2 linked regions of the Methylosinus trichosporium OB3b genome follow. The protein of the gene in region 2 binds, or shares a complex with, the protein of the main gene of each other region. Links are inferred from orthologs where the notes say so. Each region holds a gene or a part of one and is shown on either strand. Other genes may lie near its edges.

The links.
Region 1: the proteins of dapF (region 2) and CQW49_RS19845 are in contact, whole or in part, in a solved structure (PDB 5YGU), measured with the Escherichia coli proteins. The link is inferred for Methylosinus trichosporium OB3b from one-to-one orthologs.

Annotation. Positions count from the first base shown.
Region 1 is NZ_CP023737.1:4,185,728-4,191,049, reverse strand. The notes cover bases 1-2,990. They hold CQW49_RS19845 (RNA pyrophosphohydrolase), read right to left. Parts: upstream 1,750-2,990; coding sequence 1,252-1,749; downstream 1-1,251. Other genes in these bases: CQW49_RS19840 (divergent polysaccharide deacetylase family protein), read right to left, coding at 1,746-2,954; aspS (aspartate--tRNA ligase), read left to right, coding at 1-974. In the rest of the region: CQW49_RS19835 (sigma-70 family RNA polymerase sigma factor), read left to right, coding at 3,158-3,820; CQW49_RS25180 (hypothetical protein), read left to right, coding at 3,954-4,472; CQW49_RS19825 (flagellin N-terminal helical domain-containing protein), read right to left, coding at 4,784-5,322. UniProt on the Escherichia coli protein: Master regulator of 5'-end-dependent mRNA decay.
Region 2 is NZ_CP023737.1:50,080-56,530, reverse strand. The notes cover bases 1,720-4,718. They hold dapF (diaminopimelate epimerase), read right to left. Parts: upstream 3,653-4,718; coding sequence 2,786-3,652; downstream 1,720-2,785. Other genes in these bases: CQW49_RS00220 (TerC family protein), read left to right, coding at 4,619-4,718; CQW49_RS00225 (GyrI-like domain-containing protein), read left to right, coding at 3,791-4,507; CQW49_RS00235 (MiaB/RimO family radical SAM methylthiotransferase), read right to left, coding at 1,720-2,789. Also shown: cysE (serine O-acetyltransferase), read left to right, coding at 1-576; CQW49_RS00245 (DUF2200 domain-containing protein), read left to right, coding at 593-946; CQW49_RS00240 (hypothetical protein), read right to left, coding at 1,255-1,554; more of CQW49_RS00235, read right to left, coding at 1,587-1,719; more of CQW49_RS00220, read left to right, coding at 4,719-5,320; CQW49_RS00215 (alpha/beta hydrolase), read left to right, coding at 5,325-6,152; CQW49_RS00210 (IS4 family transposase), read left to right, coding at 6,307-6,451. UniProt on the Escherichia coli protein: Involved in the succinylase branch of the L-lysine biosynthesis and in the biosynthesis of the pentapeptide incorporated in the peptidoglycan moiety. Catalyzes the stereoinversion of LL-2,6-diaminopimelate (L,L-DAP) to meso-diaminopimelate (meso-DAP).

The sequences.
Region 1 (5,322 bases), 4.1 Mb from region 2 along the record:
CGGTGACGCAGGTCTTTCCGAAGATCGCCTTCCGCGACGCCATGCTCAAATATGGCTCGGACAAGCCGGACCTGCGCAATCCGCTGATCATCGCCGACGTGAGCGCGGAATTCGCGCGCGACGATGTGAGCTTCAAGGCGTTCAAGGGCAAGGTGGTGCGCGCCATTCCGGCGCCGGGCGCCGCCGCGCAGCCGCGCAGCTTCTTCGACAAGCTCAATGATTGGGCCCGCTCGGAAGGCGCGCCGGGCCTCGGCTATATCATCTTCGACGAGGAGAATGGCGCGCTCGTCGGCAAGGGGCCGATCGCCAAATTCATTCCGCCGGAGGCGCTGGCCGCGCTCGCCGCCAAGGGCGGCGTGAAGGCCGGGGACGCTCTGTTCTTCTCCGCCGGAGAGGAGCTGAAGGCGGCCAAGCTCGCCGGCGCCGCGCGTCTGCGCATCGGCTCGGAGCTCGGCCTCTGCAAGACCGATGTGTTCGAGTTCTGCTGGATCGTCGACTTCCCGATGTACGAGTGGAACGAGGACGACAAGAAGATCGACTTCTCGCACAATCCCTTCTCGATGCCGCAAGGCGGGCTCGAGGCGCTGGAGACGAGGAACTCGCTCGATCTTCTCGCTTTTCAATATGACATCGTCTGCAACGGCATCGAATTGTCGTCCGGCGCGATCCGCAACCATCGCCCCGACGTCATGAAGAAGGCCTTCGAGATCGCCGGCTATGGCGAGGAGGTGCTGCTCGAGAAATTCGGCGGCATGTATCGCGCCTTCCAATATGGCGCCCCGCCGCATGGCGGCATCGCGCCGGGCGTCGACCGCATCGTGATGCTGCTGGCCGGCGAGGAGAATTTGCGCGAGGTGGTGCTGTTCCCGATGAATCAGCGCGCCGAGGATCTGCTGATGGGGGCGCCCTCCGAGGCGACGCCGAAGCAGCTGCGCGAGCTGCACATCCGCCTGAACCTGCCGGAGAAGGGCTGAAGCCTTACACCCCACCCCTTCCGACGAAGGCCGCGGCGCCGGCCGCCCCCTCTCTCCGCACGCGGAGAGGTGGGGAGCCCGGCGGGCTGGCGAGACTGTGAAGCGCGCCGCGAGCTCTCCTGGCCCCTCACCTCACCTCTCCCCGCACGCGGGGAGAGGAGGCGGCCGGCGCCATTGGTCGCTTCCTAGGCGCGAGCGCGGCGCGAAAACTTATCCCCAGGCGCAGGATCGCAGTCATGATCCGCGCATGATCGTGAAGCGACAACGCCGCTCCGCCCTACTCCGCGCCGAGATGGGCGAAATCCTCCACCACGCGCTCATAGACCGCGCGCTTGAACGGCACGATCAGCTCCGGCAGGCGCGACGGCGCCTCCCAGCGCCAGGCGTCGAACTCCGGCTCATGCGCACCGCCGGCGGGTCGCTCGATGTCAATCTCCGACTCCTCGCCGAGAAAGCGCAGCGCGAACCATCTCTGCGTCTGCCCGCGATATTTGCCGGTCCAGCGCTTCATCGCCTCGGGCGGCAGATCATAGCTGTACCAGTCGCGCGCCTCGCCGAGCAGCGCGACGCTGGTCACATTGGTCTCCTCGTGCAATTCGCGCAGCGCCGCGGCGAAAGGCTCCTCGCCCTCGTCGATTCCGCCTTGCGGCATTTGCCATTCATGATCGATGGCGACGGGATCGGAGCGCTTGGCGCGCCGCCGCCCGACAAAGGCGCGGCCGCGCCGGTCCAGCAGCATCACGCCGACGCAAGGGCGGTACGGCAATTCGCTCATTTGGCTCGTCCCGCGCGCGCCTCCGACACATCCACCCGCCCCGCCAGCGCGCTCACCGGGACAAGGGCGATTCCTCGCCGCTCGAGATCGCGGGCGAAATGCGAGAGCCGCGCGATAACGCCCGGCAGCGCCTCGGCGACGGCGATCGCCTGGCCGTTGCGGCGGGCCAGCGCCTCGAGCTGCGTGAGCTGCGCGTCGATCTCCTGCGGCTTCGCCCGCGCATCGATCGCGGCGTCGGCGCGCGCCGACGCGAGCCCGAGCCCGGACGCGAGGCTCGGCGCCAGCGAGCGCGGCGAGGCCCCGTCATCGATATAGAGCAGGCCGCGCGCGGCGATGTCCGCCAGCACCGGGCGCAGAGCCCCGGCCTCGGCGGTGAAGCGCGCGCCGAGGAAATTGACGACGCCGACATAGCCGGTGAAACGGCTCATCAGCCAATGCAGATCGCCGAGCGCGTCGGAGCCGGCGCGCAGCGTATGCGGCCCCGGATTCTCGACCGGGAAATCGTAAGGCTCCATCGGCGCATGCAGCAAAATCTCATGGCCGCGGGCGCGGGCGCGAGCGGCTGTCGCCTCGACGGCGGCGCCATAGGGCGCGAGCGCCAACGTCACCGCGGCGGGCAGCTCGTCGATGGCCCTGTCGGACAGGCGCGCATTGAGCCCCACTCCGCCGACGACGAGCGCGATGCGCGGCGCGCCGGCGGGCAGGCGCGCGGAGAGATCGGCGGGGCGCGCATAGACGTCCATCGGCTTGGCGCCATCCGCGCCGATGCGCGGCAGCAGCCCGTCGCTCGTCTTCTCGACGAGTCGCTTGTCGGGCGCCGGAGCGAGCTCGGGCCCGCTCTCCTCTATTTTTATGACGAGCGCGCCGGGCGCGTCGCCGCCGCCCCCACGCGTCACCTTCACGCCGGAGAAGCGCTCCATCTCGGCGATGGCCGCCGCATTACGCTCGGCCTCGGTCGGAGGCGGCGCCGGCGCGACGGGCTCCACGGGCGGCGCCTCGACGATCTTCGGCGGCTCGATCGTCTCGATGCGTGCGACGGCGAAGGGCTGGCCGTCGCCGCCGATCCTCGGCGCGACGAGCGCCGCCGCGACCGCAACGGCGCCGAGCGTCCCGGCGACGGCGAGCAGCGCGCCGCGCCCTCTTCCCGGCGCCCGCCGTGGCTCTTCCCCGCCGACGCCCAGCGGCTGGTTCAATTCGTCGGTCATCTCGTCCCCGGCCGCTGCTCGAAGCGGCGCCCCGATCGGCGAATCAGGCGGCGCCCGCCTCATTCTGGGCGTTCACGAAGCGCGCGTCGAGCGCCGTTCTCGGCGTTTCTGCGGCCGCGCGGCCGGCTCGATGCGGCCCCGTCCTTGCCGCGTCCCTGCGAGCCGAAAGGCGACGTTCCAGTTTCGAACGAAAGCTTTGTCCAATGCGGGATTCGCGCGAACGAGACCACACGCCCGCGTCATTCCGACGCGAGCAGGCCGCCCTGCTCTCTCGCGAGCGCCGACGCAAAGGCGCGGCGCGCATCTTCGCGCCCGCTCCGCGCGTGCGTGAATGGCGCGAAGAGAATGACGAGCGCGCCTCTCCCGCGACGGCGCGCCTCCGCGCCGAAATGGTGCGCGCCATGCCGCAGCTGCGCGCGCTCGCGCTATCATTATGCAGCGATCCCGATCACGCCGACGATCTCGTGCAGGAAGCGGTGGCGCGCGCGCTCTCGCGATTGGCTCTCTTCGAGGAAGGCACCAATCTCGTCGGATGGCTGTTCACCATATTGCGCAATTTCTACTACAGCGATTATCACAAGCGACGACGCGAGACCGCCGATCCCGACGGCCGCCATGCGGCGACGCTCGTCGACGCGCCGACGCAGGAGCATCTCGTCGAGCTGCTGCAGGTCGATCGCGTGCTGGCGCGGCTGCCGGCAGAGCAGCGCGAGGCGTTGACGCTCGTCGCCGTCGGCGGCTGCACTTATGAAGAAGCGGCGCTCATCTGCAAATGCCCTGTCGGCACTGTGCGCAGCCGCATCAGCCGCGCGCGTGGGGAGCTCACACGCGTCCTCGTCGAGGCGCATGATGCGCCGAGCGGATGACGACGAAAATTTTCATCGAATTTGCGGAACCGGAAGCGCGGCCGACCGGTTCTAGCAAGGATGAGCCGAGGCTCCGCGCGCGGCGCAGGCTGGCCGCAGAGCTCGATCACGTCACAAGTCGAGGAGTTGAACGATGAACGCACTGTCCAAATTCGTGATCGCCGCCGCCGTCGGCCTCGCCGCTCCGCTGGCGCCGACCGGCGAAGCGCTCGCCGGACCGGTCGGAGCCGCGGCTTCCGCCGTCGCCTCCTTCGCGCAGCCCATCGAGCGCACGCATTATTCGGGCTATGGACATCGCCACCGCCAATTCGCGCCCTCTTATTCTCATTACAGGGCGCCACGCCCCTATCCCTATCACACCTATGCCTCGCCCTATCGCTATCACGGCTATCATTCGGCGTTCCGTGGGCGCGGCTTCGGCCTCGGCTCGGGATATGGCTATGGCTCGGGATATGGCTATGGCTATGGCTATGGCTACCGGCCTCAGTATCGCTCCGTCGCGCCGTCCTATTCCGCGGCGCCCGTGAGCCCTTATTTCACCGGCTATTCGGCGGCCGGAACCGTCTCCTACCCGGTCTATCGCGTCGACCATTACAAAGTGGACTATGCGAATCCGATGGTGACCTATCAATCCGGATGCTGCGGCTGGTGAGTTCCGCGCGAGAGGAGAGCGCATGATCGACGCCGGCCCGCGCTCGCGACGGGCCGGCGTCGCTCGCCGAACGATATTCCGATAATTTCGCGCGCGTTCAGAAGTCCAAACGAGACGCGCGACTTCTTGCAGCTTGCGCCAAGCGCCGCGCGGAGCGACCGTCTACCTCGCGCTCGGCGCGAATGACGCATTCGACTGGCCGCGCATCATCGCGCCGACGATCGACCGCGCGACGCCTTCGACGATTGACGCCACGAAAAAAGGCCGCGCCCGAAGGCGCGGCCCTCCCCGCTCTCGCGAACGAAAATGTCTTACTGGAACAGGCGCAGAATCTGCTGGCTGTTCTGATTGGCGATCGAAAGCGACTGCACGCCGAGCTGCTGCTGCGTCTGCAGGGCCTGCAGGCGGGTCGAAGCCTCGTTCATATCCGCGTCGATCAGCGAGCCGACGCCCTCTCCGAGCGAATCATTCAGCGTCTTGATGAAAGCGCCCTGGGCGTCGACGGACGTCTGCGTCGCGCCGATCTTCGCCGCATAGGTCGTGAGGTCGGCGATCACCTTATCGGCGTTCGACAGCGTGTCGGCGATGGCGGTCGCAGAGCCCACATCCGTCTCCGAGAGAGCCGTGAAGTCGGTCGCCGCGCTCGAGCCGGTCGCCTGCGCCGCCTCGAGAATGCCCGAGCCGGCCGCGACCGCCGGAGACGTCCCGCCGCCGCCGATCAGCGCGCTCGCCGCCAGATCGATGGTGTTGAGGCTCGACGCCGCCGTGCCATGCGACTCCGAGTAGGAAGCGATGAAGCTGTAGGAGCTGGCGGAGCCGTCGGTCAGATTGAGGCCGTTGAAATTCGCCG
Region 2 (6,451 bases):
CGCGCCGACGTCAAGGCGATCGTCGAACGTGATCCGGCCTGCAGGCGCTTCATCGAGCCCCTGCTCTTCTTCAAGGGATTTCACGCCATCGCGACGCATCGCCTCGCGCATCGTCTGTGGACGAAGGGACAGACCGACTTCGCGCTCTATCTGCAGAGCCGCTCCTCCGACGCTTTTCAGACCGACATTCATCCCGCCGCGCGCTTCGGCCGCGGCGTGTTTCTCGATCATGCGACCGGACTCGTCGTCGGCGCCACGGCGGTGGTGGAGGACGATGTCTCCATCCTGCAGAACGTCACGCTCGGCGGCACCGGCAAGGAGAGCGGCGATCGTCATCCGAAGGTGAGACATGGCGTCATGATCGGCGCCGGCGCGACGATTCTCGGCAATATCGAGGTCGGCGCCTGCTCGCGCATCGCGGCGGGCTCCGTGGTGCTGCGCCCCGTGCCGCGCAATGTCACCGTCGCCGGCGTGCCGGCGAGCGTCATCGGCGCCGCCGGCTGCGCCGAGCCGGCGCGCGACATGGATCAGCTGCTGAGCCGGCTGTCTTATGATTCGTTCAGCTATTCGATTTGACGGCGACGAGAAGCCTATGGCGAAGCACCGGATCTATACGACGAGCTTTGCGAGCGTTTATCCACTCTATGTCGCCAAAGCGGAGAAAAAAGGACGCACCAAGGCCGAGGTCGATCAGATCATCTCCTGGCTGACGGGCTATAGTGCGCAAGAGCTGCTCGCCCAATTGGAGCAGCGGACCGACTTCGAGACGTTTTTCGCGCAGGCGCCGCATATGAATCCCGCGCGCGCTTCGATCACGGGCGTCGTCTGCGGCGTCCGCGTTGAAAAGGTCGAGGAGCCGACCATGCGAGAGATTCGCTATTTGGACAAGCTGATCGACGAATTGGCGCGGGGCAAGGCGATGGATAAAATTCTGCGGACGAATTGATTGCCGGCCATCCTATTTCTACTGCGTCAAACGCAGTATCTTTTTGATGCATCCCAGCGAAAATGGGGCTCGTCATTGCGAGCGAAGCGAAGCAATCCAGAGCCGTGAGGCGACATCTTCCGATATTTCGCGGCGGCTCTGGATTGCTTCGTCGCTTCGCTCCTCGCAATGACGCTCCCCCGATGTTCATGGGCTTGTAATGACGCAGTAGAACTATTCACACCCCTCGAACAGCGAGCCTTCAGGCTCGCTGTTCGCGCGCGTCGGATGACGTGAGCCGACGCCGCGCCCTGCGCATGTCGACCTCTTCAATCGCGCTCGGGCTTGCCGCGGCCGACGCGCGCCGCGAGCTCCGAAAACGGGACGTCTTTCCCGACCGCGCCCCCCGCGAGAGCGACGCGCAGGAAGCGGGCGGGGAAACAGATCGCGTCGATATTGGCGTCGCGCAGCTCGCGCGGGCGGTTGGGATCGCAAGCGAGACGCGTCTCGACGCCGGCGAGCAGAGCGTCGATCTCTTCGGGCTGCATCAGTCCTTTGTCGCGCAAGGCGCCGAACAGCGCCGTGAGCGTTGCATAGAGTCCCTCGAGCTGAAGATTGGCTGTGTTCATGATCGCCTCACACCGTCGTCGCCGATGAGAGGCTAACCTCGATCGCTGGGATTCGATCCATAGCGAAACGCGAAATCTCCCCGAGCCGGCGCGCCGATCAGCGCCCGGCCGTCGTGGCCGGTCGCGATCATGTCGAGCATCAGGCCCGGCTCCGCTCCGGGCGTGCGCATCGGCGTAAAATCCACGGCGCGAGCGAGGCCGCCGCGCTCGGTCAGGACGCGCAGCCGCTTGCCGCGCTGCGCCTCGAGATGACGCGTGAGCGCCGCATCGCCCGCGGCGCGCAGCCGCGCCGCGCGCGCCTTCACCGTCGCGCCGTCGACCTGCGGCATGCGCGCCGCCGGCGTCCCCGGTCGCGGCGAGAACGGGAAGACGTGCAGATGCGTGAGCCCGCATTCCTCGACGAGATCGAGCGTGCGCGCGAACATGTCTTCCGTCTCGGTCGGAAAGCCGGCGATGAAATCGGCGCCGAGCACGATGTCGGGCCGTGCGTCGCGCATCTCGGCGCAAAAGTGAATGGCGTCGGCGCGCGAATGGCGCCGCTTCATTCGCTTCAAGGTGAGATCGTCGCCCGACTGCAACGATAAATGCAGATGCGGCGCGAGCCGCGGCTCCTCGCCCATCAGATCGAGCAGATCGGCGTCGGTCTCGATACAGTCGATCGAGGAGAGGCGCAGACGCTCGAGCTGCGGCGTCGCGCGCAAAATTTCGCGCGCGAGGGCGCCGAGCGTGACGTCCTCATGACGATAGCTGGTGAGATCGACGCCGGTGAGCACGATCTCGCGCCGCCCCACGGCGACGAGCCGCCGCGCCTCGGCGATCACATCAGCGGGCGCGGCGGAGCGCGAGGGCCCTCGTCCGAACGGAATGACGCAGAAGGAGCAGCGATGATCGCAGCCGTTCTGCACGGCGAGAAAGGCGCGCGTCTGCCCTTCCGAAGCGCTGCGCGCGAGCGGCGCGTCCTGCGCCTCGCCGAGCACGCGCGTCACGCCCGCCATCGTCGCAAAGCTCGCCGGATCGATGCGCGCCGCGCAACCGGCGACGACAATCTCGGCCGACGGCCGCTCGCGATGCAGACGGCGGATCGCCTGCCGCGCCTGACGCGTCGCCTCGGCCGTCACCGCGCAGGTGTTGACGATGACGAGATCCCCGCCCTTTACGCGCGCGTCGCTCAGCAGCGACTGCGAATCGACGACATTGAGCCGGCAGCCGAAGGTGACGACCTCGACCGCGCTCAACGCTCTTGCTCGCTGAAGATGCGTGGATCGAGCCGCGTCACGAATTCGAGCTCGACCGGGCCGGTCATCATCACATGATCATCGGCGCCCCAATCGATGTCGAGATCGCCGCCGGGGAGCCGCACCCGCGCCTCTCGCCCGCTGAGACCAGCGCGCGACGCCGCGACCAGAGTCGCGCAGGCGGCCGAGCCGCAGGCTTTGGTGACGCCGGTACCGCGCTCCCAGACGCGCAGCGCGATCTCGCCCGGAGCGAGCACGCTGGCGAAGGAGACGTTCACGCGCTCGGGAAACAACGGATGAGTTTCGATGGGCGGGCCCAACGCTTCGAGAGCGATCGCCGCCGGGTCCTCGACGAAGAACACCGCATGCGGATTGCCCATGTTCACCGCCGAGAAGAACTCCGGCGCGCCGATGACGGCGGGCGCCAGCGCCACGCGCGCCGTGTCGGCGCCTTCGCCGGCCAGCGGAATCGCGCGCCAGTCGAGCCTCGGCGCCCCCATATCGACCGAGAACAGCGTCTCGCCCCGGCGCCAGCTGCGAATCGGCCCGGCGTCGGTCTCCAGCAGCAGCGCGTCGCCCTCCCCCTTCTCACCGAGGACGAAAGCGACGCAGCGCGTGCCATTGCCGCAGGCGCCCGAGCGTGAGCCGTCATTGTTGTAGATGCGCATGAAGGCGTTGGCGCCCGCCGCGCGCGGCTCATGCAGCGTCATCAGCTGGTCGAAGCGCAGCCCCGACGCCCGGGCGATGGCGCGCGCCTCGGCCGCCGTGACCTCGTGGCTGGCCCCGCGCAGATCGAGCACCAGAATCTCATTGCCGGCGCCGTTCATGCGGTGGATCGGCCGGTCGGAGAGCGGACTGGTCATGATGACGTTCATTTCCTGTTGCAGGAGTATATAGAAGAATCGACCGCGACGCGCCAAGGCCGTCGCCCCCGGCGTCGGCGCCTTTCGCGCCTGCGCCTCGGGCCAGGCCAGAGCTTTTCAAAAAAGGAGTGTAGTTTCATGCAGATGCTGAAAGGCCTCTGGGGTTGGCTCGCCGCGCTCGTCGCCATTGTCGTGGTCGGCGGCTATATCGCAACGCAAAAATTCGCCGGCGATTCGCCCGTCGTCGCGCCCGCGCAGGTGGCGCAGGCGCCGTCCGCCGCAGCTCCCGCCACGCCCGAGAGCCCGCTGGCGCCGACGCCCAAGCTCGATCTCGACGCGCCCGCCGCGCAGGAGACCGTCGAGCCGCCGATCGAATCGCCCGTCGATCCGATCGCCGGCCAGGCGATCGACATTCCGGCGCGTCCGGTGGCGCGGCTGCGCGGACAGGGGACCTGGACCGACGGGCTGAAGACGCTGGGCGAGGCCGTGGCCAAAACGAAGGCCGCGGCCGAGAAAGCGGGACTGAAGGCGGACGGCCGCCCGCTCGTCGCCTTCACCGAGACCGATGACAATGGCTTCCATTTCGAGGCGATGCTGCCGCTCGCCAAAGCGCCGGAGGGCAAGCCCAAGCTCGACAGCGGCGTCGAGATCGGCGCCTCGCCCGCCGGCAAGGCGCTGAAGTTCCAGCATCGCGGCCCCTATGCCGAGATCGATTCGACCTATGAAGCGATCACCGCCTTTCTCGACGAGAAGGGCCTCGACACGAAAAACCTGTTCGTCGAGGAATATCTCACCGATCTGCAGACGAGCGACGACGATGGCCTCGAGGTCGACATCTATGTCTTCCTGAAGTGAGAATCGGCGGACGCCGCCAGCCGGCGTTCCGCTTTTGCTGGCCTGCGGCCGGCGATCGTCTATGATCGCGCGCGATCGCGCCCCGCGCGCGCTGCTTGGATATAAAAACCGATGAATGGCGAGTTCACCGCCGGTTTCGAAATCTTCGAGATCATCTGGATCGACCTCCTGCTTTCCGGCGACAACGCCGTCCTGATCGCCCTCGCCTGCCATAAGCTGCCACCGGCCAAGCGGCGCTGGGGCGTCGCGCTCGGCGCCGCGGGCGGCGTGCTGCTGCGCGTCGCATTCGCCTTCGTCGTCATTCAGATGATGGGCCTGCCGGCGCTGAAGGCGCTCGGCGGCGTGCTGCTGCTCGGCGTCGCTATCAAGCTGCTCATCGACGAGACGGAGCACAACGTCGCCGCCAAGGAGGATCTCTGGGGCGCCGTCGCCGCCATCGTCATGGCCGATGCGGTGATGTCGCTCGACAATGTCATCGCCATCGCCGGCGCGGCGCGCGGCTCCATGCCGTTGATCATTTTCGGCCTCGCCGTCTCCGTGCCGATCGTGGTGTTCGGCGCGGGGCTGCTGATGCAGGCGCTGTCGCGCTTTCCCATTCTCGTCTGGTTCGGCGCCGGCCTGCTCGGCTGGATCGCCGGCGAATTGATCGTCACCGATCCCGTCTGGGAGCGCTTCGGCTGGACCGTCCCCGAGCATCTCGACCTCGCTTCGTCGATCGCCGGAGCCGCGCTGGTGCTCGCCGCCGGCTGGATCGCCTTGCGTCTAGAGGAGCGCGCCGAGGCGCGGAGCAAGGCGCAGGGCGGAGAACAATGACCGCATGCTGGCGCTGAAGGCGACCGCTGTCCTGCTCGTCGCCGCCTATCTGGCGGCGACGGCGGCGCTCGCGCTGTTTCAGCGCCGCCTGCAATATCTTCCCGATTCGCGCCATGTCACGCCGATCGAAGCCGGGCTCGACGGCGTCGACGAACTGCGTCTTTCCACCGAGGACGGCGAGACTCTCGTCGCCTGGGCCGCCCCGCCGCGCGAGGGGCGGCCGTTCCTCCTCTATTTCCACGGCAACGCCGGCGCGCTGATCGACCGCATTCCGCGTTTTCGCGGCTTCATCGAGCGCGGCTATGGCTTTCTCGCCGTCGCCTATCGCGGCTATGGCGGCTCCACCGGCGCGCCGACTCAGGACGGGCTGATGCGCGACGCCGACGCCGCCTATCGCGCGGCGCTCGCCCGCGGCGCCGATGCGCGGCGGCTGGTGCTGATCGGCGAATCGCTCGGCTCTGGCGTCGCCACGGCGCTGGCGGCGACCCATGAATCCGCGGCGCTCGTGCTCGACTCGCCGTTCTCCTCGGCCGTCGACGTCGCCGAGGCGCGCTATGGGCTGATCCCGGTGCGCTGGCTGATGGCGGACCAGTTCCGCTCCGATCTCGCCATCCGCGAGGTGCGCGTGCCGCTGCTGATCGCCCATGGCGACAAGGATGCGGTCGTGCCGATCGCGCTCGGCCGGCGGCTGTTCGATCTCGCCAACGAGCCGAAGAGCTTCATCCTCGCTCCCGGAGCCGGCCATCTCGTGCTCGGACGCGAGGAGATTTACCCCCGCCTCTTCGCCTGGATCGATGCGACGCTGGACGCGACGCAGACAGTGGAGCGGTAAGACGGCAGGCTCCGTTGGCTCGCGCAAACGTCGGACAAAGATGACGGCGTCCGCCGCCGCCTCTCCCCGCAGGCCTACGGAGTTCACGGAAGCGATTCCCAAAGCGTTGCATTTGCGCTTCACAGGTCCGAGCGAATCGGATCGGAGGCGGGTCATGGGGTTTGGGGTCGGCGACATTCGTGTCGAGCGCAGCGGCGACTGGCTGATGGAGCAGATCGCGGCGACGGGGTCGCTGACCTTGCGTAAGGTCGGGGCCTCGCGCAGCGGCGAGATGCGCGCCCATCGCTTCCTGTCGTCCG